Regions from separate parts of the Kouleothrix sp. genome, predicted to be linked through region 2. Evidence: riboswitches for the same ligand, from Rfam matches in the RefSeq annotation. Region 2 holds a riboswitch; each other region holds the start of a gene.

Region 1 (7,409 bases), on a different contig from region 2:
TGCCTTCTCGATGATCGTGTTCAGCGGCACCTGCTTGCCCAGGTCGTACACCGTGTAGCCGTTGTTCGCCAGGATCGTATGCACCAGATTCTTGCCGATGTCGTGCACGTCGCCGTAGACTGTGGCGAGCACCACTTTGCCCTTGGTGGCGCCTTCGAGCTTGTCGAGGTAGCGCTCGAGGTAGGCTACGGTCTTCTTCATCACCTCGGCGCTCTGCAGCACGAATGGCAGGATCAGCTGGCCGGAGCCGAACAGGTCGCCAACTTCTTTCATGGCCGGCAGCAGCACGTTGTTGAGAATGTCGACGGCGGCATCGCCGCGCGGCACCGCGCTAGGCGGTTGAGCGGTTTGCACGTTTGCAGGCTGAACAGTGCTATCGCTGTCACCCGATACTGAACCTGCAACGAGCAACCTGAAATCTTCAACCGATAGGCCCAGCCGTTGCGCCATCAACACATCCACGTCCTCTTCCACGCCTTCTTTCACCCGGTGCACAATCTTCCAGTGCAAGCGCTCGGCCACGCTTAGGCCAGCGGTCGGGTCGGCGCGCGCTGTGGCTACGGCGGCGGCGTTCTGCTCGAAGAACTGGATGAATCGTGCAAGCGCCTCGTCGCGCCGGTCGAAGATCAGGTCTTCGCACAGCTCGCGCTGCTCGGCCGGAATCTCGGCGTAGGGCGTCACGTGGGCCGGGTTGATGATCGCGGTGTCGAGCCCCGCGTCGACGGCGTGCTTCAGGAACACCGAATTGAGCGCGGCGCGGGCGTGCGGCGCGACGCCGAACGACAAATTGCTGACGCCCAGGGTGGTGAAGCAGCCGGGGATATGCTGCTTTACCAGCCGGATGCCCTCGATCGTCTCGATCGCGGCGCGGCGCAGTTCGTCCTGGCCGGTGGTGATCGGGAAGGTCAGCACGTCGAAGATCAGCGACTCGTGCGGCACGCCGTACTCGTCGCGCGCGATCTGGGCGATCCGCCGGGCCACCGCCAGCTTGCGGCCGGCGGTGTGCGCCATCCCGTCCTCGTCGATGGTCATGGCCATCGCGGCCGCGCCGTAGCGCGCTACCAACGGCATGGTGCGGTCGAGCTTCTCGCCGCGGCCGCCCTCGAGCGAGAGCGAGTTGACGATCGCGCGGCCTGGGTAGATCTCGAGCGCGGCCTTGAGCACGTCGGCCTCGGTGGTGTCGATCGCCAACGGCAGCTCGACGTTCATGGTCAGCTTTTTCAGCAGCGCGACCATCTGCTCACGCTCGTCGGCGCGCTCGGTGGTAGCCACGCACACGTCGAGCAGGTGCGCGCCGCCGTCGGCTTGCTCGCGCGCCACGTCGAGCACGCCGTCGTAGTCGTCGTTCAGCAGCAGCCGCTTCACCTTGCGCGAGCCAAGCGTATTGACGCGCTCGCCGATCATTGTGAGCGTCACGTCCTGGCGCAGCGCGGCGGCCTTCACCCCCGACGACACGCTGGGGATGTACTCGACCTGGCGCGCGGCTGGGGCGCGCTCGTAGCCCACGGCCGCGCGTAGCGCCCGGATGTGCGCCGGCCGCGTGCCGCAGCAGCCACCGACGGCGCTCACGCCATACTCGCGCACGAACTCGCCGAGGATGCGCGCGAATGGCTCGGGCTCCATTGGATATACCGTCTCGCCGTCGACCTCGAGCGGCAGCCCGGCGTTGGGGATGCACGAGATCGGCAGCCGCGAGTGCGCGCATAGGTACTGGATGGCCTCGCGCATATGCTCGGGGCCGGTGCTGCAGTTCAGGCCGATCACGTCGACCGGCATTGCCTCGAGCGTCGCGATCACCGCCGGCACCTCGGTGCCCAGCAGCATGCGGCCCGAGAGGTCGAGGAAGATCTGGGCCTGCACGGCCACGTGCGCGCCAGCCTCGTGCTTTGCGCGCCGGATGCCGTCGAGCGCGGCCTTGACCTCGAGAATATCGACGCTGGTCTCGACGAGCAGCACGTCGACGCCACCGGCGATCAGCGCGGCGGCCTGCTCGCGAAAGATCTCCGATAGCTCGTCGAAGGTAATATCCGAGAGCGCCGGGTCGTTCGACGAGGGCAGCTTGCCGGTGGGGCCGATCGAGCCGGCCACGTAGCGCGGCCGGCCGTCCTGGGCGGCGAAGCGCTCGGCGACGCGGCGGGCCAGGCGCGCGGCGGCGATATTCAGCTCGGCGGTGCGATCGGCCAGGCCCCACTCGGCCAGGCGCAGGCGCGTGCTCTGGAAGGTGTTGGTCTCGAGCACGTCGCAGCCGGCCTCCATGAACGAGGTGTGGATCTGCTCGATCACGTCGGGCCGGGCGATCGCCAGGTAGTCGCGGTTGCCGTAGGTGCGCTCGCCGCCGTAATCCTCGGCCGAGAGCCCGAACTGGTCGATGCTCGTGCCCATGGCGCCGTCGAAGATCAGCACGCGCGAGCGTAGCGCCTCGAGATAGGTTGGTTTTGAGCTCATGTGGCTTGACCTCGCCTCAGTGATACCAAATTCGGCCGATCACTTGGTTGATGCTGGGGGTTCGGGGGCGGCGTGGCCGCCCCCGAATTTCTTGTTGGTATGCCCTGCCAGGCTTTGCCGGGCAGGGCATACCAAAAAGAACGTGATCATAACGGAGTTGGTATGAACATGTATGCCTTGGCTTGTTGAACGCAAACAAATACCCTCACGCGCGGGCATGAGGGTTACTACGCTGTCCTCATCTCCCAGCTTGCGCTGTCGGAGTTGGCACCTTCCTTCCGGAGTTTCGAGTGCTGAGTGCTGAGTTAGCCAAGTGCAACTCAAAACTCACGACTGAGAACTTGGGAAGGGGTTGCCGGGGTTTCACAGGGCCGATCCCTCCACCCCTCTTGATGAGCGGTATTCAATTGTTGAGCCGCAGTATAGCAGCCGTCTGGTGGCTTGTCAACGGCGCTGCGCACTTGTCGATCACCTGCGTGGTGTGGCGCCCTGCCCCGCGAGGCCAGCAGGGTACCACACAACCAGAGCTTGGCGGAGCCGGAGCTACCACCAGAATGCGCGGCCGGCCAGCATGCTGCGGATCTGGTCGCAGATCTTATCGGGCTGAATCGGCTTGCTGATGAAGCTGTCGAAGCCGGCATCCTTGGCGCGCAGCCGCGTCTGGTGCATGATATTGGCGGTGATGGCGGCGATATGCGCGCGGGCCGACTGCGGGTGCGCGCGCAGGCGCTTGAGCACCGCGAAACCATCTTCGCCGGGCAGGCCAATGTCGAGCAGCACCAGGTCGATCTGCGGCAGCACCTCGATCAGCTGGATCAGCTTGGCGCCGCTGCCGCGGTGGTAGAAGTGCTTGAAGCCGGCGTGCTTCAGCAGCTCTTCGATCACCAGGTAGGAGTTTGGGTCGTCTTCGACCAGAATAATATAGGCGTTTTCGGGGCGGTCGGGCGGCGCGGTGGGGCGATCGGCGTGTGGCGTAGTTGCCATAGTGTTCCTATCTGCTGAGCGCCGGCTGTGGCTCGCTGGCCAGTGCGCGATGCTCAAGCTGCAGTGGCGTATTCAGCAGCTCCCTGGCCTGGCGCAGGTGCGCGTCGGCCACGGCCGGCAGCGTGAAGCGGAAGGTCGAGCCGCGCCCCAGCGTGCTGGCCACTGTCAGGCGGCCGCCGTGCAGCTCCACCAGCCGCCGGCTGATCGGCAGGCCCAGGCCGGTGCCGCCATAGCGCCGCGAGAGTGTCTCGTCGGCCTGGCGGAACTCCTCGAAGATCAGCTCCAGGTTTTCGGCAGCGATGCCGATGCCAGTATCTTCAACTTCCACCACCACATACCCGCTGTCGGGCGGCTGTTCGCCCTGCGGCGTGTCGGCGGGTGGGGTGTGAAAGGCCGGGTAGACGCGCAGCGTAATGCTGCCGTGCTCGGTAAACTTCACCGCGTTCGAGAGCAGGTTGAGCAGCACCTGGGCCACGCGCATGCGGTCGGCGTACACCAGCGGCAGGTCGCTGGCAAGCTCGGTGCGCAGCGCCAGCGGCTTGCCGTGCGTAAGGCTGCTGGCCGTCACCAGCACCTCGTGCACGATCGGCTCGAGCTGGCTTGGCTCGCGCTGTAGGTCGAGCCGGCCGGCCTCGATCTTGGCGTTGTCGAGAATGTCGTTGAGCAGCTTCAGCAGGTAGTTGCCGGCGTCGTAGATCCGGCCGACATAGTCGTGCTGGTCGGGCGCGAGCGGGCCTTTAAGCTCTTGCTTAAGGATGTACGAGAAGCCGATGATCGCGTTGAGCGGCGTGCGCAGCTCGTGGCTCATATTCGCCACAAACTGCGATTTCATGCGGTTGGCGTACTCGGCGACGGCGCGCGCGTTTTCGAGCTGCTTGTTCGATTCTTGCAGCCGGTGGTTGAGCGAGTCTTGCTCGCGCAGCGCGCGCTGGAGCTGCTTCTCGCTCTCGTACAGCTGGGCCTCGCGGCGCTCGACCTTGTGGTAGCTATCGATCGCCCACTCGACCACGGTGAAGAAGCTGAGCGAGGCCAGCATCGCCACCGCAGCGCTCAGGTAGCCCAGCAGCACGGCGGCGAGGAATGGTAGCTGCCACATCTGGCTGGATTGGCCGTAGCTGATCGCCGCGAGGATCATTGCGGCGATCGCGGCGGTGGCGGCCACAAACCCGGCGCGCGGGCGCAGCAGCACCCCGGCGATGCACACTACCAGCGGCGTGAAGAAGATGAACGGGTTGCTCGCGAGCGGGTAAAAGCCGAAGGTGACGATGATCGCGGCTAGCGCGCCGGCCAGAAACAGCACCACTGCCAGCCGGTAGCGCTTGCGCTTGCGCAGCATGTTCGCAAGCCAGTAGGTGAGCACCAGCACGCCGCCGATCTGCGCGCCCATGCGCATGCTTTCGACGTTGATCAGCCCGGTGGAGAGCAGCACGAGGCCAAACACGCCCATGCTATACAGCAGCGTGACGAACGATTCTTCGCGGAGCGATTGAGTGTACTCTTCGAGGCGCGGCTGGTTGATGCTGGTGTCGCTCATAGTACGCGCGTGTCGGCTAGGCGGCGCCCGCCAGCGCGCAAGCTCGCGGCGTCGGGCGCGATGATACCAGGCCAGGTGTGCCTATGGGCTGTATTGTACGATCGTTCCTATGATTGTGAATAGTTTTCCGGTGACAACTGAATGACAATATTGATATCAACTTCGTTTGACGCTTGTTTTTGGTATGCCCTGCCCGGCTTCGCCGGGCGGGCATACCAAAGAATTCGGGGCGGCGAAGCCGCCCCGAGCCCTATATACAGCACGTAATCAGCCGGATGTGATACTACAAAGCAGGGCATAGCAAAAAGAAATTCGGGGGCGGCGAAGCCGCCCCCGAACCGCCACATACAAGGGATCAGCGGGGCAGCTGCCTTCTAACCCCCCGCAATGCCGGGCGCCTACGAATGGCCTTCCGAGCCACTGGCGTGGCCGGGCACCTTGTCGCCGCCGCCGGCAGGCGCGCTGCGGCCGAGCAGCTTCAGGCCACGCGCCACGACATCGCCGACGGTCAGCCCGTAGTGCTTGTAGATCTCTTTGTACGGCGCCGAGGCGCCGAATGTCTCGACGCTCATGACGTCGCCGCGCTCGCCGACCCAGCGATGCCAGCCCTGGCCCACGCCGGCCTCGATCGACAGGCGCGCGGCGACGGCGGGCGGCAGCACGCTTTCGCGATACTCCTGCGATTGTGCGGCGAACAGCTCCCAGCTGGGGAAGCTCACGACGCGCGCGGCGACGCCCTGCTTCTTCAGCTCGGCGTGGGCCTCGACCGCCAGCGCCACCTCGGAGCCGGTAGCCAGCAGGATCAGCTCGGGCGCGCCGCCTTCGGCGTCGATCAGCACATACGCGCCGCGCAGCGTGCCCTCGGCCGCGCCCGTGGTCGCACGGTCGAAGGTTGGCAGCTTCTGGCGGCTGAGGATCAGCGCGGTAGGCCCGCGGGTATTTTCGAGCGCGGCGCGCCAGGCGAAGCTCGCCTCGTTGGCATCGGCCGGGCGAATGACGGTGGTGTTGGGGATGGCGCGCAGCGCGGCGAAATGCTCGATCGGCTGGTGGGTCGGGCCGTCCTCGCCGAGGCCAATGCTGTCGTGCGTGAACACGTAGGTGATCGGCTGGTGCGAGAGCGCGGCCACGCGGATCGCGCCGCGCATATAGTCGCAGAAAGTCAGGAATGTGCCGCCGTAGGCGCGCACGCCGCCGTGGGCATCCATGCCGTTCAGGGCCGCGCCCATGCCATGCTCGCGCACGCCGAACCAGACGACATTGCTCTCGTAGCTGCCGGGCTGGAAGCTGCCACTGGTAACCATAGGCGTCTTGGTCGATCCGGCAAGGTCGGCCGATCCGCCAAACAGCCAGGGCACCACGCCACGCAGCGCCTCGAGCGCGCTGCCGGCGGCCTCGCGGGTAGCCAGCTCGGTGCCGGCCGGGAATGACGGCAGCGCGCTCTGCCAGCCGTCGGGGAGCTTGCCGGCGAACGCCAGTGTGAGCTGCTGGCCTTCGGCCGGGTTAGCCTCGGCGTAGGCGTCGAAGCGCTGCTGCCACTCGGCCTGCAGCTTGGCGCCGCGCTCGCCGGCCTGGCGCAGCGGCGCGAGGGCCTCGGGCGGCACCACGAACTGCTTGTCGGGATCCCAGCCGTAGTACTCTTTGGTTTTGCGCACGCCCTCGGCGCCGAGCGGCTCGCCGTGCACCTTGCTGGTGCCGGCCTTGGGGCTGCCGAAGCCAATGATCGTGCGTACCGCGATCAGCGAAGGGCGCTCGGTGTCGGCCTGGGCCTCGCGGATGGCCGCGTCGATCTCGATCAGGTCGTTGCCGTCGTGCACGCGCAGCGTCTGCCAGCCGTAGGCGTCGAAGCGCTTGAGCACATCCTCGGTGAAGGCCAGGTTGGTTGGCCCATCGAGCGAGATCAGGTTATCGTCGTACAGGTAGATCAGCTTGCCGAGCTTGAGGTGGCCGGCGAGCGAGGCGGCCTCGGCGGCCACGCCCTCCATCAGGTCGCCGTCGGAGACGATCGCGTAGGTGTAGTGGTCGATCGGCGTATCGCCGCCGCGGCTGTAGGCCGCCGCGAGAAACGCCTCGGCCATGGCCATGCCCACGCCATTGCCGAAGCCCTGGCCGAGCGGGCCGGTGCTGACCTCGACGCCGGGCGTCATGCCAAGCTCGGGGTGGCCGGGGGTGTTCGAGCCCCACTGGCGGAACTGCTTGAGGTCGTCGAGCGACACACCGTAGCCAGCCAGGTGCAGCAGGCTATACAGCAGCATCGAGCCGTGGCCGGCAGAGAGAATGAAGCGATCGCGGTTGGGCCAGCGTGGCTCGGCCGGGTTGAAGCGCAGAAAGCGCGACCAGAGCACGTAGGCCATGGGCGCCGCGCCCAGCGGCAGGCCGGGGTGGCCCGAGTTGGCCTTCTGTACGCCGTCGATCGAAAGCATGCGGATGGTATTGACTGCCAGCTGAT
Region 2 (7,409 bases):
CAGCGCAGGTCGTACTGGCCCACCCCGCCGGCGAACTGCACGTGATCGGCCAGGTTCAAATCGCGCACCGCCGCGAAGATTGCCTCGTCGCGCCAGCCGCGCCGGCCGACAATCAGCAGGCGATACCCGGCGTTGGGCTGGCGATCGAGGCAGATCCGCAGCGCCTGCAGCAGCGTTGGCAGGTTCTTGCGCGGCTCCAGCGTGCTGACGAACAGCAGGAACGAGCCGGCCTGCACCGGCTTGCCGTTCAGCACGCGCGCCTCGCCCGCGCGCAGCTCGATCGGCTGGTAGAGCGACGCGGCCGCCTCGTGGATCACGTCGATCTGCTCGGCCGGCATGTCCAGGAACTGGGCGATGTCCTGGCGCGTCGCCTCCGAAACTGCGATGACGCCGTCGGCGCGCGGGGCGTTGCTCTTCACCTGGCCGTAGTAGGCCCTGGCCGAGTCGTCGAGGATCTCGGGGTAGTGCATAAACGCCAGGTCGTGGATCGTCACCACCGCAGGGCAGGGCCGGCGCGTCGGCGCGATGAAATCGGGGCAGTGCAGCACGTTCGGCCGCGCCAGCATCACCTCGAGCGGCAGCGTCCACTGCTCGAAGCGATGGTGTGGCGGCGTCAGCGCGGTGCGGCGCGACACATTCGGCGCGATCGCCAGCGGGCGCAGCTGGTCGCGATGCTGCAGGCAGACGAACTCGTCGTCGCGGGCAACATCGGGCAGCGCCATAAGCAGCTGGCGCGTATACTGAGAGATGCCGCCCTGCCGGTAAGCATTCAGACGGGCGTCAATTGCAATACGCATGCTTTTCCGAATCTATGTGCTCGTGGCGCCTGGGTGCGCCTGCCGCGATACACGCCGCGGCCCGGCCGCGCGCCAGTGCGGCCCAGGCCGGACGGCTGCGACGCAGCGTGGGCTCCACGAGCGGGCAGAATACTGTTTGTATGAACGCAGCGAGCTATCATTGTTATCGTACCACAGAACGGCTATTTCACGCCGATGTGGCGTATGCTGCCCGTGGCAGCTACGGTGCACTGTCGTAGCTGTCGCCGGCTTCGACCACCAGGCCGTCGTAGGCCAGCTCGACGCCGTCGGGCAGCGCGGCATTCACGGCGGCGTGCTCGAGATCGTGGGTCATGTGTACCAGTAGGGTGCGGCGCGGCTGCAGCTCAGCCGCCACGGCGCAGGCCTGCGCGACATTGAAGTGCGTCGGGTGCTCGGCGTAGCGCAGCGCGTTGAGCACCAGCACATCCAGGCCGCGCAGCAGCGCCAGCGACTCCGGCGGCAGCGCGCTGGCGTCGGTCACATACCCCAGCCGGCCGATGCGGAAGCCGGTGATCGACCATGTGCCATGCTGCACGTCGAATGGCAGCGCGGCCACGCCGGCGGCTCGAAACGCCACGCCGCTGCGGATCTCGCACAGCTCGAGCTCGGGGCGCGTCGAGCCGCGCGAGCTATCGTGAAACGCGTAGCTGAAGCGCTCGCGCACCATCCCCAGCGTGGTAGCCGAGCCAAACAGCGGTATTGCCGAGCGCTGCGCGAAATTCAGCGGCCGTAGATCGTCCAGGCCCGAAATATGATCGGCGTGGGCGTGCGTCAGCAGCACGGCGTCGACGCGGCTGATATGCGCGGCCAGCGCCTGCTGCCGCAGGTCCGGGCCGGCGTCGAACAGCAGCGTGCGGCCACCCGCCTCGAGCAGCGCCGAAGTGCGCAGCCGGTGGTTGTGCGGGTCGGGCGAGGTGCACACGGCGCAGCGGCAGCCGATCACCGGTACGCCCATCGATGTGCCGGTTCCTAAAAATGTCAGTCGCATGCTCGCGTCGCGCGACGCAATTGCGTCGTGCGCCGGCGCCCGGCCCCATCGAAGCAACACGCCGCATGTACTGCTGATCCGGCTGCATTATAGCATACGCGCCCTGCGTGTAGGAGCCTGCTCGCGTGTTTTGCGCGCCGGTATCGCCTGGGCGTGCTGGCAGGTTGCAGCGCGGCCGCAGCTATGCTATAATCGCGCGTCGAAGTGAATAGTATGCTCATCACGAGGGGCGGAGGGACTGGCCCGACGAAGCCCGGCAACCCCATACCAGGTTTTGAATGCTGAGTTTTAAGTGCTGAGTTGTCGAGGTAAAACTCAGGCTTAAAATGCAAACCTCAAAGCTCGGTAGGGAAGGTGCCAATTCCTGCAGGTGTTCCTGATGCACCTGAAAGATGAGAGGTAACATAGCTGGGCCTCTCGCAGTGCGGGCGGCTTTTTTTGATGAAAACAGCCGAAACATTTCAGCATATCTGGTGGGACGGCGACGCCGTGGGCCTGCTCGACCAGCGGCTGCTGCCGGGCGCCGAGGTGGCGGTGCGCTGCGCGACGCTCGGCGATGTGGTGCAGGCAATCAAGAGCATGCAGGTGCGCGGGGCGCCGGCGATCGGCTGCACTGCGGCCTATGGCATGGCGCTGGTGGCGCAGCAGCACCACGGCAGCGCCGCCGAGCTGCTTGCTCGCCTGGCCGAGGCCAAGGCCGCGCTCGACGCCAGCCGCCCCACCGCCGTGAACCTGATGTGGGCAACCGCGCGCATGCTGCGCGCCGCCGAATCCCACGCCACCGACGAGCCAGCCGCGCTGCGCGGCGCGCTGCTCGACGAAGCCCACGCGATCATGGCCGAAGACCTGGCGATGTGCTATGCGATCGGCGAGCACGGCCTGCAGCTCATCCCCGAGCGTGGCCACGTGCTGACGCACTGCAACGCCGGCGGGCTGGCCACCGCCGGGCTTGGCACCGCGCTCGCGCCCATTCGCATCGCGCACAGCAGCGGCCGGCCGGTGCATGTGTTCGTCGACGAAACCCGGCCGTTTTTGCAGGGCGCGCGCCTGACGGCCTGGGAGCTGCAGCGCGCCGGCGTGCCGCTGACGCTGATCACCGATAATATGGCCGCCTACTTCATGCGCCGCGGCGAGATCGACTGCGTGATCGTCGGCGCCGACCGCGTGGTGGCCAATGGCGATATCGCCAACAAGATCGGCACCTACGGCTTGGCCGTGCTGGCGCGCGCCCACGCCATCCCGTTCTATGTCGCAGCGCCTTCCTCCACGATCGATCTGAGCCTGCCCGACGGCGATGCCATCCCGATCGAGCAGCGCGACCCGGCCGAGGTCACGACGATTGGCGGGCAGATGCTGGCGCCGGCCGGCGTGCAGGCCGCGCACCCCGCGTTCGATGTTACGCCCCACGAGCTCATCACCGCCTTGATCACCGAGCGTGGCGTTATTCGGCCGCCATACGAGGAGAACCTGCGTCGTATTATGTAATTTGCGGTTTACGGTTTACGATTTTCTCGGGCCGATGCTGCCCGGTGCCCCGCCAGCGCTCGATGTGGAGTTTATCGTAAATCCAAAATCGTAAATCGTAAATCGCTATGCCGTTGCCTTTCGCACCCGCCGCCCTGCCGCTGCTGCTGGGCGGGCTGCCGCACCGCAACGCGGCGCAGGCGCTCGAGATCTCGCGCCGCTACGCCGGGGCGCTGCTGGCCTGGCCGCAGCTGCCTCAGCGCAGCTTGCGCGAGCAAAGCGTCGTGCAGAGCATGCTCGGCTTTCCGGGGCTGGTGGTCGACGAAACCCAGGCCCGCGTGTATGTCGACCGGCGGCGCGCCGAGCGCGAGCTCGACCGGCTGGGGCTGGCCTACCTGGAAGATCGCTACGCGACGGTGGCGCTCGCCCCCGACGACGCCTACGGCCTCGATGAGCTGCTGCGCCAGGCCGAGGGGCTGCGCGCCGCCAAGGCGCTCAAGGGCCAGCTGACCGGGCCGATCAGCCTGGCGGCGCAGGTGACCGACGAAAACGACCAGCCGCTGCTGTACGACGACATGCTGTTCGACGCGCTGGCGCAGCACTTGGCGCTGCGCGCCGAGTGGCAGGAGGCGCGGCTGAGCGAGTGGAACCCGACGACGATCATCTGCGTCGACGAACCGTTTCTCGAGATGGTCGGCCTGCCGTTTGTGCCCGTCGAGTGGCCGCGCGTGCGCGAGCAGATCGACCAGGTGCTCGAAGGCGTGCGCGGCTGCAAGGCGCTGTTCGCCGGCGGGGTGCCCAACTGGCACGAGCTGCTGCAGATCGGCGTCGATATGATTATCGCCGATGTCGCGCATCACGGCGCGGCGCTGGCCGAAGCGGCGCCGGCGCTCGGCGAGTTTCTCGGACGCGGCGGCGTGGTTGGCCTGGGCCTGCTACCCGCCGACGAAGACGCAATTGCGCGGGCCAGCGCCGATACGCTGGCGGCGCAGGCCGGCGCGCTGGCCGGGCAGCTCGCGCCGCACGGCATCGCCGCCGAGGCGCTGCTGCGCCAGTCGGTGCTCTCGGTCGCGGGCACACTGAGCCGCCTCTCGGTGGCGGCCGCCGAGCGCGCTCTGCAGCTTCTGGCCGAAGCCTCGGCGCAGCTGCGCGAGCAGTACAAGCTGATCTAGTTGCGCAGATTGCAATCTGCGCTTTGCAACAAGGAGCAATTCGTGCGAATCGTCGTCACTGGCTCGCTCGCCTACGATTATATTATGGACTTTCCCGGCTACTTCAAGGATCATATTCTGCCGGATAAAGTTCATATGCTCACCGTCAGCTTTCTGGTCGACTCAATGCGGCGCATGCGCGGCGGCGTGGCCGGCAACATCGCCTACACGCTCGCGCTGCTGGGCGATCGCCCGCTGGTGGTGGCTACCGCCGGCCAGGATTTCGGCGAGTACCGTGCCCTGATGGAGCGCCAGGGCATCGACGCCAGCGGCATCCGCCTGATCGACGACGAGTTCACCGCCTCGTGCTTTATCAACACCGACAAAGCCAACAACCAGATCGTCGCGTTCTATACCGGCGCGATGGCGCACTCCAAGCACCTCTCGCTGCTGGGCCTCGGGCTCGGCGCCGGCGACTTGGTGATTATCTCGCCGACTGATCCCGAGGCGATGTCGCGCTATGCCGCCGAGTGCCGCGCGCAGGGCGTGCCGTTCCTGTTCGACCCCGGCAAGCAGACGCCGCGCCTCGACGGCGAGCAGATCCTGGCTGGCCTGAATGGCGCCAGCGTGCTGGTTGGCAACGACTACGAGTTCGCCATGATGGCGCAGAAGACTGGCCGCAGCGAGGCCGATCTGATCGGCAGCGCCCCGTTGGCGGTGGTAACGCGCGGCAGCGAGGGCTCGGTGCTCTACGACAATGCGCACGCCAGCGAGATCGCCATCCCCGTGGCCCCGATCGCCGATGTCGTCGACCCGACCGGCGCCGGCGATGCGTACCTGGGCGGCCTGGTGTTCGGCCTGGCGCGCGGGCTGCCGCTCGATGTCGCCGGCCGCGTGGCCGCGCTGGCCGCCGCCTACGCGATCGAGAAGCGCGGCTGCCAGGAGCATAGCTACACCGTCGCCGAGTTCGCCGAGCGCTATGCCGCTGCGTTCGGGCCGAGCCGCGCGATTGAAACATGGGCCGCCGACGGCGTAACGCGGTGAAGCGATGAAGCGATGGCAGGGCTGGCTCGTGTCATCGTGCCAGGAGTGAGTATGCGCTGGGGAATCATCAGCACCGGCCATATCGCCGGGAAGTTTGCCGACGCGCTCCGCCCGTCGGGCAGCGAGCAGGTTGTGGCGGTGGCCAGCCGCGATGCGGCGCGCGCCGCCGAGTTCGCGCGGGGCCACGGCGGCGCCCGCGCCTATGGCTCGTATGCGGCGCTGCTGGCCGACGCCGACGTCGACGCCGTGTATATCGGCCTGCCGAATAGCATGCACGCCGAGTGGGCCGCCAAGGCCGCAGCCGCCGGCAAGCACGTTCTGTGCGAGAAGCCGATGGGCGTGAGCCGGGCCGAGGCTGCGGCCATGTTCGAGGCCGCGCGCGCCGGCGGGGTGTGGCTGATGGAGGCGTTTATGTACCGCTTCCACCCGCGCACGCTCAAGCTGGCCGAGCTGCTGCGCCAGGGCGCGATTGGCGAGGTGCGGCTGGTGCGCGCCTCGTTTGCGTTCATGGCGACCAACCCCGCCGATGTGCGCCTGAACGCCGAGCTGGCTGGCGGCGCGCTGATGGATGTCGGCTGCTACTGCGTGAACCTGGCGCGGCTGGCGGTGGGCCAGGCGCCTAGCCGCGCGCTGGCGGCGGCGCGCTGGGCGCCCTCGGGCGTCGATCTCACGCTGGCTGGCACGCTCGAGTACCCCGGCGCCGCGCTGGCGCAGATCTCGTGCAGCCTGGCAACCTCGTTCCACCAGAGCGTGCAGATCGTCGGCAGCGCTGGCGTGATCCAGTACGACGGCGCGTTCAACCTGCCGGCCGACCAGGCCGGCGTGCTGCATATTCGGCGCGACGCGCCTGGCGCAGCCCCCGAGACGATCGAGTTCCCAGGAGTAAACCAGTACCAGGCCGAGGCCGAAGGCTTCGCCCGGCTGGTTGCCGCCGGCCACGGCGCCGCCGGCCTGCCCGAGATGCCGCTGGCCGAGACGCTCGACAACATGGCCGCGATCGAGGCGCTGCTGCGCAGCGCGCGCGACGGCGGCGCGGTGGAGGTGGCGCAATGAGCGAGCGCGTCTGCTCGGTGTGCGGCGGCGCCGTGAAGCAGGTGGTGCTGATTGAAGACCACGGCCCGGCTAGCGGCGAGAAGCCCTCGGCGGTGGCGCCTGGCCACGCGCATCGCTCGCTCGGCGTGGTGTACAACGAGCACTACCCCACCGAGGCTACCGCCTGTACGGTCTGCGGCCATATCGACCTGTGGGTCGACCCGGAGTGGGTGGCCAGCCTGAAATAGCGGCTGAGAAGCTGTCTCAAACCAAGACAAATAAAGGAGCAGGGATTCTCAATGGCAAACAATTACGACATCAAGGACATTTCTCTGGCCGAGCAGGGCCGCAAGCGCATCGACTGGGCCGAGAAAGAGATGCCGGTGCTGCGGCTGCTGCGCGAGCGCTTCGAGAAAGAGCGCCCGCTGAACGGCCTGCGCCTTTCGGCGTGTCTGCACGTCACCGCTGAGACGGCCAACCTGGCGCGCACGCTGGCCGCCGGCGGCGCCGACGTGGTGCTGTGCGCCTCGAACCCGCTCAGCACGCAGGACGACGTGGCCGCCGCGCTGGTGGCCTACGAAGAGATCCCGGTCTACGCGATCAAGGGCGAAGATAACCAGACCTACTACGCGCACCTTGGCGCCGCGCTCGATCACAACCCGCACATCACCATGGACGACGGCGCCGACCTGGTGTCGGCGATCCTCAAGCAGCGCCCCGAGCTGCTCGACACGCTGATCGGCTCGACCGAAGAAACCACCACCGGCGTCATCCGGCTCAAGGCCATGGCCAACGACGGCGTGCTGAAATTCCCGGTGATCGCGGTGAACGATAGCGACACCAAGCACATGTTCGACAACCGCTATGGCACCGGCCAGAGCACGCTCGACGGCATCATCCGCGCCACGAATG
Region 3 (7,409 bases), on a different contig from region 2:
TTGCGCTGTTCGGCTTCCCAAAGCCGTGCATGGTGCCTGCGGCAGCACGGTACTTTTTGATCATCGTGTGTCCAATTTCCGCGCTGCGCGCGGAAATTGGACACGCCCAACAGGAAAATCCGCAATCTTCACCCCCTCCTTGCTCGGCACCACGGCCTCTCGCATCCGGACTCACCTTCGCTATCGCGCTACAGTCACATAGAATGTTCGCGCACGGCTTGGCCGCCTCGCGTGCCCAGAGGCGCTACTCCACGCCTCGCAGCTTGGTGTGCCTTGTTACGCCAGATCGATCACCTCGTGAACTTTGGCGTCGATCGACGCGCGTTGAAGTGTCTGCGCGCAGGCACTGCCGCGGCAGGTCAGACCCTTCACAAATCTGTATATACACAATTTCAATAGTATATCTTGGAAAAGCCACAAATATTAAACTGTGCTATAATATGTATATACAGGAACTGAAGCGTTTATGTCACGATAGCTCCAAATTGGAGCTATACAGAGAGGAAGCCAACCATGGCCCAGGCACACACACGCATCGATAGCCCACCAGCAGGGGATGCGCTATCCGCTGTTCAACAAAATACACCGGAGCAACCCGGCAGTTCGCATGTGCTCCCGCCCGTAGAGCGCGAGCTTGTGGTCGGGGATCGGATCATCATTCGGCAGGGGCGGCGGTCGTTTCCCGAGCTATTGAACAGGACAGGGACGATCGTCGAGATTTTCCGCGTGCCGCGCGATAGCTGCCTCGTGCGGCTGGACGGCGACACTGATCGCCAGCGGGAATGGTTCTGCTATCACGATGAAGTCGTGCAGTACACGGCAGCGCAGGTTTAGTGCGCGTGGGGCGATTTCTTCGCATACAGCAGCACTATCCAGCGGCGCAAGAGCAGAAAAAGGCGAAACAGGGGCGCTGCCAGCAGCGCGCCCTCATCAGCTAGCGGGTAGTTGAATCACCCTCCGAAGGCAGAGGTCGCCATCCATTGCGTAGCGCCGAGCGCACGATTAAGTCAATTACGACCTGAGACCCGCGTTGCTCGCGCTTCTCCTCAAGAAAGGTCAGCGCGGACTCGACCTCAGCGACCCGGCTGGCAGGCACCGAAATCAGTAAATGCCCGCTCTTCCCATTATCAGATCGACGCGTTATCTTCATAGTACTGCACCTTTTGTTCTTTTAGTATATACACACTCATTATAAGGATTGTCGCTATAAAATCAATTTGGCATAACAGTGTAATTTATTATGTGGAAATGTGTTAGAATGTGTATATACACGATGAGTTCTTTGCGTATTGGCACACCCTCGGCCCGGAACAGCCAGCACGGCCAGCCTGTGCATCCACAGCCCTTGCCATCGGTATAACTCCCACTCATAGAGCGATCATCCACTGATTGCACAGATGACGCAGATGATGCTCGTACCTCCGCCAACGATTGGCGCGGATTGTTCAACCTGTATCTGATCGGTTCTACAAGGATCGCTCAGAAGAAGTGAAAGGCCAACGACTATGGCAGAAGAGTTTCGCATTCGGCCGCTGGCAGACCGCGTGGTGATCAAGCCAGCGGAGCGCGAGGAGAAGACCAAGAGCGGCATCTTGCTGCCCGACACCGCCAGCAAAGAGCGGCCGATGGAAGGCACTATCCTGGCCGTCGGCGAGGGCCGGCTGGACGATAATGGCAAGCGCGTGCCGATGAACGTCAAGGCTGGCGACAAAGTTCTGTTCGCCAAGTACAGCGGCACCGAGTACAAAGTCGACGACGTCGAGTACCTGATCCTATCCGAGAAAGATATTCTGGGCATCATTTCCGAATAGTCAGAAGTAAGAATACAGCATTCAGAAGATCATTGAAATCATCGCAAGCATTGCGTTTCGGTGATAGCACCTTCTTCTAGCCACTGACCACTGACTACTGACTGCGTTATTCACAGAGAGGACTCCCCAGCCCTATGGCGAAGCAACTCAAATTCAACGAGGAGGCCCGGCGCTCGCTCAAGCGCGGCGTCGACATTGTTGCCGACGCGGTCAAGACCACGCTCGGCCCGCGCGGCCGCAACGTCGCGATCGACAAGAAGTTCGGCGCCCCGACCGTCACCCACGACGGCGTCACCGTCGCCAAGGAGATCGAGCTCAAGGATCCGTTTGAGAACATGGGCGCGCGCTTGCTGGTCGAGGTGGCCACCAAGACCAACGATGTGGCCGGCGATGGCACCACCACCGCCACCGTGCTGGCCCAGGCGATCGTCACCGAGGGCCTCAAGGTTGTCGCCGCCGGTGCCAACCCGATGCTGATCAAGCGCGGGCTGGACAAGGGCGCCGAGGCGCTGGTGGCCGAGCTGAAGAGCCTGGCCAAGCCGGTGCGCGACCGCGCCGACATCGCGCACGTCGCGACGATCTCGGCCGCCGACAGCGAGATCGGCGACCTGATCGCCGAGGTGATGGAGAAGGTCGGCAAAGACGGCGTGATCACGGTCGAGGAGAGCAAGGGCATCGCCTTCGAGAAGGAATACACCGAGGGCATGCAGATCGACCGTGGCTATATCTCGGCCTACTTCGTGACGGACACTGCCAAAATGGAAGCAGATCTGGAGGAGCCGTACATCCTGATCACCGACAAGAAGATCGCCAGCATCAATGAGATTCTGCCGGTGCTCGAGAAGGTGCTGCAGGTCACCAAGAACTTCGTAATCGTCGCCGAGGATATCGACGGCGAGGCGCTGGCGACGCTGGTGGTGAACAAGCTGCGCGGCACGATCAACGTCCTGGCGATCAAAGCGCCGGGCTTCGGCGACCGCCGCAAGGCCATGCTGCAGGACATCGCCATCCTGACCGGCGGCACGGTGATCTCCGAGGAGATCGGCCGCAAGCTCGACAGCGCTACCACCGAAGACCTCGGCCGCGCGCGCCGCGTGGTGTCCGACAAAGACAACACCACCTTCATCGAAGGCCACGGCGATCAGGAGGCAATACAGGCACGCGTTTCGCAGATCCGCGCGCAGATCGAAACGACGACGTCGGACTTCGACCGCGAGAAGCTGCAGGAGCGGCTGGCCAAGCTGGCCGGCGGCGTGGCGGTGCTGAAGGTCGGCGGCGCCACCGAGCCCGAGCTGAAGGAGAAGAAGCACCGCGTCGAGGACGCGCTCTCGACCGCGCGGGCGGCCGTCGAGGAAGGCATTGTGCCGGGCGGCGGCGTGGCGCTGATCAACGCGCTAGGCGCGCTCGACAGCGTGAAAGTCGACAACGACGACGAGCGCTTCGGCGTGCAGATCCTGCGCCGCGCGCTCGAGGAGCCGATGCGGCAGCTGGCCAAGAACGCGGGCGAGGATGGGGCGGTGATCATCAACACCGTGCGCCGCCACCAGAAGGAGAAGGGCGACACGAGCTACGGCTACAACGTGCTGACCGGCGAGCTTGGCAGCATGCTGGAGCAGGGCGTGGTCGACCCAGTGAAGGTGACGCGGAGTGCAGTGCAGAACGCTGTCTCGATCGCCGGGCTGCTGCTCACCACCGAGGCGCTGATCACAGACATCCCTGAGGCTAACGCTGGTGGTGGTGGAATGCCTGGCGGCATGGATGGCATGGGCGGCATGGGTGGCATGGACTTCTAGGATCACAAGCTCATAGCTGGGTGCCAGCTCATGGTGCGCAGGCGGCATCGAATACCGATGCTGCCTGCGCTTGTTTTTTCCCGATCACAATGTAGGGGCGGCATACTGCCGCCCGCACGCTGCAATTCGAGCATAATACCAAATCCGGCTGATCGCTCGGATTATAGTGGGGGTTCGGGGCGGCTTCGCCGCCCCCGAAATTTCTTTTCTGTGCGCGCCCGGCTTGCCGGCGCCGCACAAGAAAACACAAGTAATCAAACGGAATTGGTATAACAATGTAGGAGCGGCGCGTGTTCCGCCCCAGATTGAGCCCACAACGCGCATCTGCGCCTATGATCGGGCAGGCTATGGCTGGGGTGAAAGTTGACAATTTCAGGCAAGTAATGTATCATTGCCGGCATAATTGAATAGCGCATACTCTTATCCAGAGAGGTGGAGGGACCGGCCCGATGAAGCCTCGGCAACCCTGGAAAGAACGTGGCGTTCCGAGCTGAAGAGGCGTGGTGGCGAAGTGTTTCGCCCCGCGTGCCTCTCGCCCCGAACGGCCGCTCGATCATTAGGGTGCCAACTCCGGCAGCGCAAACTGGAAGATGAGAGGCGAACGCTGATGTACGCCTTTTCCATGTGTCGTGGAAAAGGCGTTTTGTTGGTCCGCATCAGCGGGCGCCCGTCGTCCAGCACGATGGGCGTTTTTTATTTCCGCTCTGATGAAAGGACGATCACGTGATTACCGACACCACTGGCGCCTGTACACGCACACCCCTCAATGTCGCGCGCATCCGGCAGGATTTTCCAACGCTGCAGCAGCAGATCCACGGCCATCCGGTTGTGTTTCTCGATAGCGCGGCATCGTCGCAGAAGCCAGTGGCGGTGCTCGAGGCCATGGAGCAGGCGTACCGCTCGACATACGCGAATGTCCATCGCGGCGCCTACAGCTTCAGCATGCGCATCACCGAGCTTTACGAGCAAGCGCGCGCCAGCATTGCCGATTTCATCGGCGCGCCCTCTGCTAGCCAGATCGTCTTTACACGCAATGCAACCGAGGCGCTTAATCTGCTGGCGTACTCGTACGGCCGCACCTTTCTGCGGCCGGGCGACGAGATCGTGCTGACTGACCTGGAGCACCACGCCAACTACCTGCCCTGGCTGGAGCTGGCACGCGAGCGCGGCCTGAATATAAAGCGCATCCCGCTGACTGCCGAAGGCACGCTTGATCTGTCGTGCCTCGACGCGCTGCTGACCCCGCGCGTGCGGCTGGTGAGTTTTGCGCATGTCTCGAATGTGCTCGGCACGATCACCGACCCGCGCCCGATCATTGAGCGGGCGCACGCGCTTGGCGCGCTGGTCGCGCTGGACGCGTGCCAGTCGGCGCCGCACATGCCGCTGGACGTTGGCGCGCTCGATGCCGATTTTGCGGTGTTCTCGGGGCACAAGATGCTCGGCCCGACCGGCATCGGCGTGCTCTACGGCCGCGCCGAGCTACTGGCCGCGATGCCGCCGTTCTTGACGGGCGGCGATGTCGCGCGTGATGTCGATTTTGACAGGGTTGTATGGGAAGACGCGCCGCTGAAGTTCGAAGCCGGCACGCCGGCATTTGTCGAGGCGATCGGCCTGGGCGCGGCAGTCACGTACCTCGGCAAGCTTGGCCTGGCCGCAGTACACGCGCACGAGCGCGCACTGACCGAGTATGCCCTGCGTCGCCTCAGCGCCCTCCCCGGCCTGCGCATCTATGGCCCGCGCGATGCAAAGCTGCGCGGCGGCGTCGTGACGTTCACCGTCGATGGCGTTGCGCCACACGATATCGCCACCGCCCTCGATCAGCGCGGTATTGCCATCCGCTCGGGCCGCCACTGCGCGCACCCGCTGCACCGGCTGCTCGGGCTGGACTCGAGCGCGCGCGCCAGCTTCACGATCTACAACGACTTCGCCGATGTCGACGCGCTCGTCGATGGGCTCGCGGCAATACAGCGCCATCCGGTGCAAACTGCGCCCGCCAGGGCTGCCGACTGCCGTACGCCTCAGGTGGTGCAGGCGCGCGGCTTCGCGCTGGCCTAGCTTTCTCTGGTGCCGGCGCCATACCGGCTTAGAGTGGGAGAAAGTCTATTAGACTTTATTGAAAATAACAATGGTGGGGGTTTAGGGGGCCTGCGGCCCCCAAGAATCCTCTGTTGGTGGGGCAAAGCCCCCCTGGCTCCCTTATTTCCGATAAAGTCTATTGAACACAAGAATACAAATTTTACTTGACAATTATGATCAAGTATATTAAGATCCTTAGTATCGTCGCAGGTAAGCTTGATAGTGGCCTGAAAGGGTAGGGGATCGCGATACCCTAAGGAGTATCGCAATCCATGGAGGCGCCGATGGAACTCGCCGCATACCGTGATACCTTTCCGATTACGCAGCGCTACGCTTTTCTCGACCACGCCACCGGCGCACCGCTCGGCAACCATGTCACTCGCGCTATCCAGGCGCATATCGAGCGCGCGCTGGCTGCGCCACCCAGCCAAGTGCGCGACGCGCTGGCCGAAACAGCCGAGCGGATCAAGCAGCGTGCGGCGGCACTGATCCACGCCGCGCGCGCCGACGAGATCGCGATCGTACCGAATGCCGTCATTGGCCTGAATACCGCCGCGAACAGCCTGCCGCTCCAGCCGGGCACGACGGTGCTGGTGCTCGACGGCGAAGATCCGGCGCACGTGTACCCGTGGATGAACCTGGCCGCACGGGGCATTCTGGTGAAGCGCATTGCGCAGAGCGATGGCGGCTTGGATCTTGAGCAGCTCGACCGGTGGATCGACTCGCGCACCCGTGTGCTGGCGCTGAGCAGCGCGCTCCCCGCCACCGGGTTCAGGCACGACCTGGCCGCGCTCGGAGCCGCCGCGCGACAGCGCGGGCTGTTCTTCGTGGTCGACGCGAGCCAGACGCTCGGCGCATTTCCGGTGGATGTGCAAGCCTACCAGATCGACTTCCTGGTGGCCGATGCCGGGCGCTGGCTGCTCGGCATCCCTGGCGCCGCTCTGCTGTACTGCCGCCACGACCTGCTCGACCGGCTTCAGCCGGGCGCGTATGTCGGCGCCACCAGCACGCTGCCGCCGATCAATGTCCGCGACTACGGCTTCACGCTCCACACCAGCTCGGAGCGCTTCACTATCGGCGAATCGGGCGATCTCGCGATCGCCGGGCTCGCGGCGGCGCTCGAGATGATATTGGAGATTGGCGAGGCGCCGATCGCCGAGCGCATCCTTGATCTGACCGACATACTGATTGGCGACCTGCGCGAGCGCGGCCACACGCTGCGCACGCACGCCGCCCCGCGCCACCGCAGCGGCATTATCGTTCTCGAACACCCCACGCCGCAGGCGGCCTACGATCGCCTCCTGGCCGCCGGCATTGTCGCCACACGCAGGCCAAGCGGGCTATGCTTCGCACCTCATTTCTACAATAGCGAGGAAGATGTGCTGCGCGTCGGCTCGGCGCTCAGCAAACGCCGCTAATACGCCTGCTGCGCTTGTGCATGCGCAGCAGCATTTTTTGCCGATTTTATTGTTGACTTTTTCGATCTATTTAGTTTAGTATTATGACATATTACCTCCTGAAGCGCCTCGTGGCGATCATTCCAACACTGCTAGCGATGACGCTGATCACCTTTCTGGTGATGCACGCCATCCCCGGCAGCCCGTTCGACCCGGCGATTTTCGGCGGCAACGACCTGCCGCCCGAGGTACTCGCGAACATTGAAGCGAAGTACGGGCTCGACCGCCCGCTTCCCGAGCAGTACCTGCGCTTTATCGGCGGGATGCTGGTG
Region 4 (7,409 bases), on a different contig from region 2:
ACCAGCCGACCAGCGACCAGCGGCTGGCATCATCAGTCGTCCTGCGCATCAGCGACACCGGCCAGGGCATCGCCGCCGAAGATCTGCCGCACGTGTTCGACAGGTTCTACCGCGCCGATCGCTCGCGGGCGCGCAGCAGCGGCGGCGCCGGCCTGGGTCTGGCGATCACCAAGCAGATCGTGCTGGCCCACGGCGGTACGATCGAGGCCAGCAGTGTGGAGGGCCAGGGCGCGGCCTTCACGATCGCGCTGCCACTCGCGCCCGACCAAGCGGGATGATCTGGACTTTCCAAGCCCCTAGGTGCTGGTGCCTGCCAGCGCCCCGAGGAACTCGCTGATGATCGGCCCCTGCGGCTGGTAATCCACCAGAAACGCGTCGTGGCCGGCGCTCGACTCGAGGCTGGCGTACGTAGGCGCGCGGCCCAGGCGCGTGAGCGCGTCGGCGATCAGCTGCGACTCGCCCGGCGGGTATAGCCAGTCGCTGCTGAACGAGAGCAGCAGAAACTCCGAGCGGCTGCGCGCCAGCGCGGCGTCGAGCGAGCCGTAGCGCGCCGGCAGATCCCAGTAGTCCATCGCCTTGGTAATATACAGGTACGAGTTCGCGTCGAAGCGCGCGTTGAAGATCGCGCCCTGGTAGTCGAGGTAGCTCTCGATCGCGAACTCGCGGTCGAGCGAGAACGCCGGGCCGCTGCCGTCTTGAAACGCGCGGCCGAATTTGTGCTCGAGCGCCGGCTCGCTGAGGTAGGTAATATGGCCGATCATGCGCGCAATCGCCAGGCCGTCGGTGGGCGGCTCGCCGCCGTAGTAGTCGCCGCTGCGCCAGCGCGGGTCGCTGACGATCGCACGCCGGCCGATCGCGTTCCACGCCACCGTCTGCGGCGATGAGCGCGCGCTTGTGGCGAGCAGGATGGTGCCGCGCACGCGCTCGGGCAGTGCGGTGGCCCACTCAAGCGCCTGAAAGCCGCCCATCGAGCCGCCGGCCACCGCCAGCAGCTGCGCGATCCCCAGCCGGTCGATCAGCCGGGCCTGGGCGCGCACCATATCGCCGATCGTAATCACCGGAAAGCGCGCGCCGTAGGCCCGGCCGGTGGCTAGGTCGGCGCTGCTGGGGCCGGTGCTGCCCTGGCAGCCGCCGATCACATTCGAGCAGATCACAAAGTAGCGATCGGTGTCGAATGGCCGGCCGGGGCCGACCATCGCGTCCCACCAGCCCGGCTTGGCCGCGCCGGCGTGCCAGCCGGCGGCGTGGGCGTCGCCCGAGAGCGCGTGCAGCAGCAGGATGGCGTTGTCGCGCGCCGCGTTGAGCCGGCCGTATGCCTCGTAGGCCAGCGTGACCGGCGCCAGCTGCGCGCCGCTCTCGAGCACCAGCGGATCGAGCCAGGTCATCGTGCGCCGCTCGACCAGGCCAAGGCCGTCGCTCTGTCGCTCGCGTGTCATAGCGATCATCGTCTCGACTCCACATGTAAGGGCGAAGCATCGCCGGCACAACCTCGGGCTGGCATTCACGGGCGGCGCATCGCCCTTACCTAGTGGCGCCGGCTACACCTGGGCCAGCGCGTGATCCAGGTCGGCGAGGATGTCGTCGATCGTCTCGATGCCGATCGACAGCCGCACGTAGTCGTCGGTCACGCCGGTGATCGCCTGCTCTTCGGGCGACAGCTGGCTGTGGGTGGTGGTGGCAGGGTGAATGGCCAGGCTCTTGGCGTCGCCGATATTCGCCAGGTGCGAGAACAGCTTCAGGCTGTTGATGAACTTGGCGCCGGCCGCGCGCCCGCCCTTGATCCCGAAGCCCAGGATGCCGCTCTGGCCCTTGGGCAGGTACTTCTTGGCCAGCTCGTACGTCGGGTGGCTGGGCAGGCCGGGGTAGTTGACCCAGGCGACCTTGGCGTGCTCTTCGAGGTACTTGGCCACGGCGAGCGCGTTCTGGCTATGGCGCTCCATGCGCAGCGGCAGCGTCTCGATGCCCTGGAGCAGCAGAAAGGCGTTGAACGGGCTGATCGCCGCGCCGATGTCGCGCAGCAGCTGCACGCGCGCCTTGATGATATACGCCAGCGGGCCGAGCGCCTGGGTGTACACCAGGCCGTGGTACGACTCGTCGGGCTCGGTCAGGCCGGGGAAGCGGCCGCTGGCGGCCCAGTCGAACTTGCCGCTGTCGATCAGCAGGCCGCCGATGCTGGTGCCGTGGCCGCCGATGTACTTGGTGGCCGAGTGCACCACAATGTCGGCGCCCCAATCGAACGGCCGCGACAGGTACGGGGTGGCGGTGGTCGAGTCGACGATCACCGGCACGCCGGCCTCGTGCGCGATCGCCGAGATCGCCTCGAGGTTCAGCACGTCGAGCTTCGGGTTGCCGATAAACTCAAGGAAGAACGCCTTGGTGCGCTCGTCGATCGCGCTGCGGAAGCCATCGAGGTCGCGCGCATCGACGAAGCGCGTGGTGATGCCGAGCTTCGGCAGGGTGTGGCGGAACAGGTTGTAGGTGCCGCCATACAGATCCGACGACGAGATGATGTTGTCGCCCGCGCCGGCGATATTCAGGATCGAGAATGTCTCGGCGGCCTGGCCCGAGGCCAGCGCCAGCGCTCCCACGCCGCCCTCGAGCGCGGCAATCCGCTGCTCGAGCACGTCCTGCGTCGGGTTCATGATCCGGGTGTAGATGTTGCCGAATTCCTGCAGGCCGAACAGCCGCGCGGCGTGGTCGGTGTCTTTGAACTGGTACGACGTTGTCTGGTAGATCGGCACCGCGCGCGCGCCGGTGGTCGGGTCGGCCTGCTGGCCGCCGTGCAGCGCCAGCGTCTCGAAGCCGGTGAACGTGATATCGTCCGCCATAGTGGTGTGCCTCCTTGGGCGTTTCGCTAATTGCCAGCAGCGATCTTCCAGCGTGATCGAGAGCGCGGGTGCCAAATGGCCCGGTGAGCGGCGATGGGGCCTCAGCCGGCGATGCACGTGAGCTCGGCGTGATCGTGGCGGCTGGCAGCGAAAAGCCCTCATCGAATAGACGGATGAGGGCCAGCACTAGCTTCAAACAAAACGCCCTTCCAAACAAATTTGGAAGGGGCGTACGTCTGCGTATGCCTCTCATCTTCCAGTCGCGCTGCCGGATTTGGCACCCTAATGATTGAGGTTTGAGCCTTGAGCTTTGAGCCCTGAATAGTTCAGAACTCGCAGCCGAGAACTCAAACGTCTTTCCAGGGTTGCCGAGGTTTCACAGGGCCGGTCCCTCCACCTCTCTGGATAAGAGTCGCGCTCTTCAGTTGTTGCGGCCAATGATAATTGAGTCACGCAATTTTGTCAAGGAGCGCCCATGCCTTGACAGGGCTCGTGCAAGGTCGCTCGACCCCTCCCCCTACCCTCCCCTGTCAGGGGAGGGGCAACACATCGTACGCATGCCTTGACAAAATTACGCAATGCCGGCCCTGTGCCCCGTTTTTCGCACGCGGAAGAGAGGTGCGCTCGAAACACGTTGCGCGAGCCGCGCGCCTTGATAGCGCCGCGCGCGGCTGGTATAATCGCCAGCATCGAACCAACCATCCAAAAGGATCGTTTGTGGCAACAACCGGCCAGTCGCCTTCAGCAGAACCCCGTGGCCCGGCGCGCCCCCGGCGGCGCTGGCTGCCTTTTGCGATCGGGATGCTGATCGGGCTGGCGCTTGGCGGCGCGGCACTGCTGTACATGCAGGCCCGCACCACGCTGCAAAGCATCCAGCAGCCCGATGCCCGCCGTGCGCCCACGCCTACGCCGCGCAGCATTATCCAGCGGATCATTGGCGGCGGCGAGCTTTACCCGACCCAGCCCCCGCTGCCCGACGCGCTGCGCGAGCCGTTCACCACGCTGCTGATCGGCGTGGACACGCGCCCCGACCCCGGCGAGGGCGTGCGCAGCGATACGCTCATCCTGGTGCGCGTCGACCCGGTGGCTAAGTGGGCTGCGATGCTGTCGATCCCGCGCGACTCGGTGACCAGCATTCCGCACCTCGGCCGCGCCAAGATCAACGCGGCCTACTCGCATGGCTACGCTAACGCCGCCGCGCTGTATGGCCCCGGCACCACCCCCGAGGCCGGTGGCGCCGCGCTGGCGGCCGAGGCGATCGAAAATTTCCTGGGCGTCAAGGTCGACTACACCGCCCAGGTCGATTTCCACGGCTTTGCCGCGCTGGTCGACTCGATCGGCGGCGTGCTTGTCGACGTGCCCAAGCCGCTGCTCGACGCCGAGTACCCCACCGACGACTACGGCGTCGAGCGGATCTACATCCCCGCCGGCCTGCAGGTGCTCGACGGCCGGCACGCGCTGATCTACGCCCGCTCGCGCCACGCCAGCACCGATTTCGACCGCAGCCAGCGCCAGCAGCGCGTGCTGCGCGCCGTGCTCGACCAGGTGCGCGCGCGCGGGCTGCTCGACAACATCGCCACGCTGCCGCAGTGGGCCGATGTGCTGGCCCAGAATGTGCGTACCACGCTGCCGATCGGCCAGCTGGGCATGATCAATGGCCTGGCCGGCCTGGCCCGCGAGCTGCATGGCGACCGCGTGCTGCAGTTCAGCATCAACCCGCTCGACGTGGCGATCGACTACGAGGATGGCTCGGATATCTACTGGAACGCCGCCGACGTGGCTACGGTGGTGTCGCGCTGGCGCGCCGGCCCGCAGGCTGCCTCGCAGCGCGGCCGCATCCAGGTGCTCAACGGCGCAGCAGTGGCCGGGATTGCCGGCAAGGTCAGTAGCTACCTGCGCGGCCAGGGCTTTGTGCTGGCCGACCCTGGCCAGGCGCCGCAGGTGTACGAGCACTCGCAGATCATCGACTACACCGGCCAGCCCGAGACGCGCCAGCGCCTGGCGAGCTTGCTCGGCATCGACGCGCGCTACATCCAATCGTCGCCTGCCGCCGATGCGCCGGCCCGGCTCGATCGCGCCGATATTGTTCTGATTGTCGGGCAGGATTACCAGCCGCGCTGGGCCGGCGAGTAGGCTGCGCGCAGGCTGCGCCATTCTCGTGCTGTGCCGAGCTCCGCGGCTGCATTCCGCCGGCCGCTCGAAAGGAGAGCTGCTATGCGGCGATTTCGCTGGCCCGCGCTTGCGGCGCTGTTGCTCGCGCTTCTGGCGGCGCCGCTGCCGGCGCGCGCACTGGGTGGCTGGTCGCCGGCGGCGCCGATGCTCGGGCAGCATACGTTCGGCCGGGCGGTGGCGCTGAACGACGGCCGGGTGCTGGTGATCGGCGGGCAGAACACCGCCGCGACTGAGATCTACGACCCGCGCGCCGATCGCTGGACGGCAGCCGGCGATATCGAGAACAGCTCGGGCGCGGCCGTGCTGCTGGGCGATGGCAGCGTGCTGGCGAGCGGCGGCCGGCCGCTGCTCAGCCCGCACGGCGTGTTCGCCAGCGCGCTGCGCTTCTTCCCCGCCAGCAATAGCTGGCAGCCGGCCGCGCCGATGCTGCGCCCGCGCGCCGGCCACACCCTCACACTGCTGCGCGACGGCCGCGTGCTGGCGGCCGGCGGCGTCGACCAGATCGCTGCGACGGGGATCCGCACGAATAGCACCGAGATCTACGACCCCGCGCGCGACAGCTGGGCCGAGGGGCCGCCCATGCACACGCCGCGCGCCAGCCACACCGCCACATTTCTGGCCGACGGGCGTTTTCTGTTCGTTGGTGGCGACGAGGGCGGCGCCGAGATCTACGACCCCGCCAGCAACAGCTGGCAGGACGCCGCCCCGCCCGCGCGCGCGCGGCAGGCCCACACCGCCACCTGGCTGCCAAACAATACCGTGCTGCTGGTCGGCGATGGCTCGGCCGAGATCTACGACCCCGCCAGCAATCGCTGGCGCGACGCCGGCCCGATGCTGACGCCACGCACCGGCGCCGAGCACAGCGCCACGCTGCTGCCGGGCGGCCAGGTGCTGGTGGCCGGCGGCTGGCAGCAAACCGCCGGCGGCGCCGAGCTGGCGATCCTGGCGGCGGCCGAACTGTACGACTGGCAGCTCGACCGCTGGCTGCCGGCCGCGCCGCTGAGCGCCCCGCGCGCCGGGCACATCGCGATCGTGCTGCCCAGCTTCGCGCTGCTGGTTGCCGGCGGCTACAGCGACGGCGGGCGCGGCCCGCTGCCGGGCGGCGCAAATGGCGTGCACCTGGCCAGCGCCGAGCGCTACGCCGAGTCTGCCGCGCCCGAGCAGTGCTTCGCCGAAACCGGATTCTGCGTGAGCGGGCCGTTTCTGCGCTACTGGCAGGCCCACGGCGGCCTGCCGATCAATGGCTACCCGATCAGCAACGAGTTCGCCGAGGTGCTGGAGGATGGCAACGCCTACATTGTGCAGTACTTCGAGCGTGTGCGCATGGAGTACCACGCCAACAACGCGCCGCCCTACGACATCCTGCTGGGCCAGTTCGGCCGGCGCATTCACCCGGCCGATCCGCCCGCTGCGCCGATCGCCGGGGCGCGCTACTTCGGCGAAACCGGCCACAATCTGCGCGGCGGCTTTTTGCGCTACTGGGAGCGCAACGGCGGCCTGGCGCAGTTTGGCTACCCGCTGAGCGAAACCTTTGCCGAAGCGCTCGAGGATGGCAATACCTACACCGTGCAGTACTTCGAGCGCGCGCGCTTCGAGTACCACCCCGAGAACCGGCCGCCCTACGACATCCTGCTGGGCCAGTTTGGCCGGCGCATCCTGAGGGAACGCTAGCCGCACGTGCGCCGCTTCAGTTTCACGCGTAGCTCGTGTAAATAACACGAGCTACGGGGTGGGGTTCGGGCGGCAAAGCCGCCCCCGAAAACTTCCTTTTGCGCAGGTCGCGGCCACCGCCGTGGCCGCGAACGGCCAAAAAGAGATGATTTGGAGGGCGCAAGCCCTCCAAGGCTCCCGCGCGGGAGGCACCGCGTAAGTAGTGTACATAACATGCAACGAGAAAGAAAGATACACCAAATGACAACAACCAACGACCTGTGGTGGCAGCGCGGGATCATCTACCAGATCTACCCGCGCTCGTTTATGGACAGCGATGGCGATGGCGTGGGCGACCTGCCGGGCATCCTCAGCCGGATCGACTACCTGCACGAGCTGGGCGTCGACGCAATCTGGCTCTCGCCGATCTTTCCCTCGCCAATGGCCGACTTTGGCTACGACGTGGCCGATTACACCGCCATCCACCCGCTGTTCGGCACGCTCGGCGACTTCGATCGGCTGCTGGCGGCGGCGCACGCCCGTGGCATGAAGGTGATGCTCGACTTTGTGCCTAACCACTCCTCCGACGAGCACCCCTGGTTCGTCGAGTCGCGCTCGTCGCGCGAGAACCCCAAGCGCGACTGGTACATCTGGCGCGACCCGGCGCCCGGCGGCGGGCCGCCGAACAACTGGATGAGCTACTTCGGCGGCAGCGCCTGGGAATACGACCCGCCCACCGGCCAGTACTACCTGCACCTG

The links. A riboswitch is a leader RNA that binds a small molecule or an ion and turns the genes downstream of it on or off. The one in region 2 is predicted to bind S-adenosylmethionine.
Region 1: another riboswitch for S-adenosylmethionine. It lies ahead of U0177_RS02670 (homocysteine S-methyltransferase family protein); the one in region 2 lies ahead of mtnA (S-methyl-5-thioribose-1-phosphate isomerase).
Region 3: another riboswitch for S-adenosylmethionine. It lies ahead of U0177_RS21885 (cysteine desulfurase); the one in region 2 lies ahead of mtnA (S-methyl-5-thioribose-1-phosphate isomerase).
Region 4: another riboswitch for S-adenosylmethionine. It lies ahead of U0177_RS06265 (homocysteine synthase); the one in region 2 lies ahead of mtnA (S-methyl-5-thioribose-1-phosphate isomerase).

Annotation. Positions count from the first base shown of each region.
Region 1 is NZ_JAXLWP010000003.1:714,447-721,855, forward strand. Features, by position in the region: gene U0177_RS02670 (homocysteine S-methyltransferase family protein) at 1-2,445, opposite strand, end outside; SAM riboswitch class I at 2,681-2,844, opposite strand; gene U0177_RS02675 (response regulator) at 2,989-3,429, opposite strand; gene U0177_RS02680 (ATP-binding protein) at 3,437-4,963, opposite strand; gene tkt (transketolase) at 5,362-7,409, opposite strand, start outside.
Region 2 is NZ_JAXLWP010000005.1:296,635-304,043, reverse strand. Features, by position in the region: gene U0177_RS05990 (glycosyltransferase family 4 protein) at 1-797, opposite strand, end outside; gene U0177_RS05985 (MBL fold metallo-hydrolase) at 1,018-1,866, opposite strand; SAM riboswitch class I at 2,021-2,205, shown strand; gene mtnA (S-methyl-5-thioribose-1-phosphate isomerase) at 2,248-3,291, shown strand; gene U0177_RS05975 (hypothetical protein) at 3,399-4,442, shown strand; gene U0177_RS05970 (carbohydrate kinase family protein) at 4,485-5,465, shown strand; gene U0177_RS05965 (Gfo/Idh/MocA family protein) at 5,517-6,518, shown strand; gene U0177_RS05960 (hypothetical protein) at 6,515-6,745, shown strand; gene ahcY (adenosylhomocysteinase) at 6,797-7,409, shown strand, end outside.
Region 3 is NZ_JAXLWP010000026.1:32,145-39,553, reverse strand. Features, by position in the region: gene U0177_RS21900 (hypothetical protein) at 514-834, shown strand; gene groES (co-chaperone GroES) at 1,506-1,811, shown strand; gene groL (chaperonin GroEL) at 1,946-3,604, shown strand; SAM riboswitch class I at 4,022-4,201, shown strand; gene U0177_RS21885 (cysteine desulfurase) at 4,328-5,659, shown strand; gene U0177_RS21880 (aminotransferase class V-fold PLP-dependent enzyme) at 5,965-7,098, shown strand; gene U0177_RS21875 (ABC transporter permease) at 7,182-7,409, shown strand, end outside.
Region 4 is NZ_JAXLWP010000006.1:18,129-25,537, forward strand. Features, by position in the region: gene U0177_RS06255 (sensor histidine kinase) at 1-278, shown strand, start outside; gene U0177_RS06260 (homoserine O-acetyltransferase) at 297-1,436, opposite strand; gene U0177_RS06265 (homocysteine synthase) at 1,539-2,828, opposite strand; SAM riboswitch class I at 3,075-3,240, opposite strand; gene U0177_RS06270 (LCP family protein) at 3,546-4,961, shown strand; gene U0177_RS06275 (Kelch repeat-containing protein) at 5,043-6,671, shown strand; gene U0177_RS06280 (alpha-amylase family glycosyl hydrolase) at 6,912-7,409, shown strand, end outside.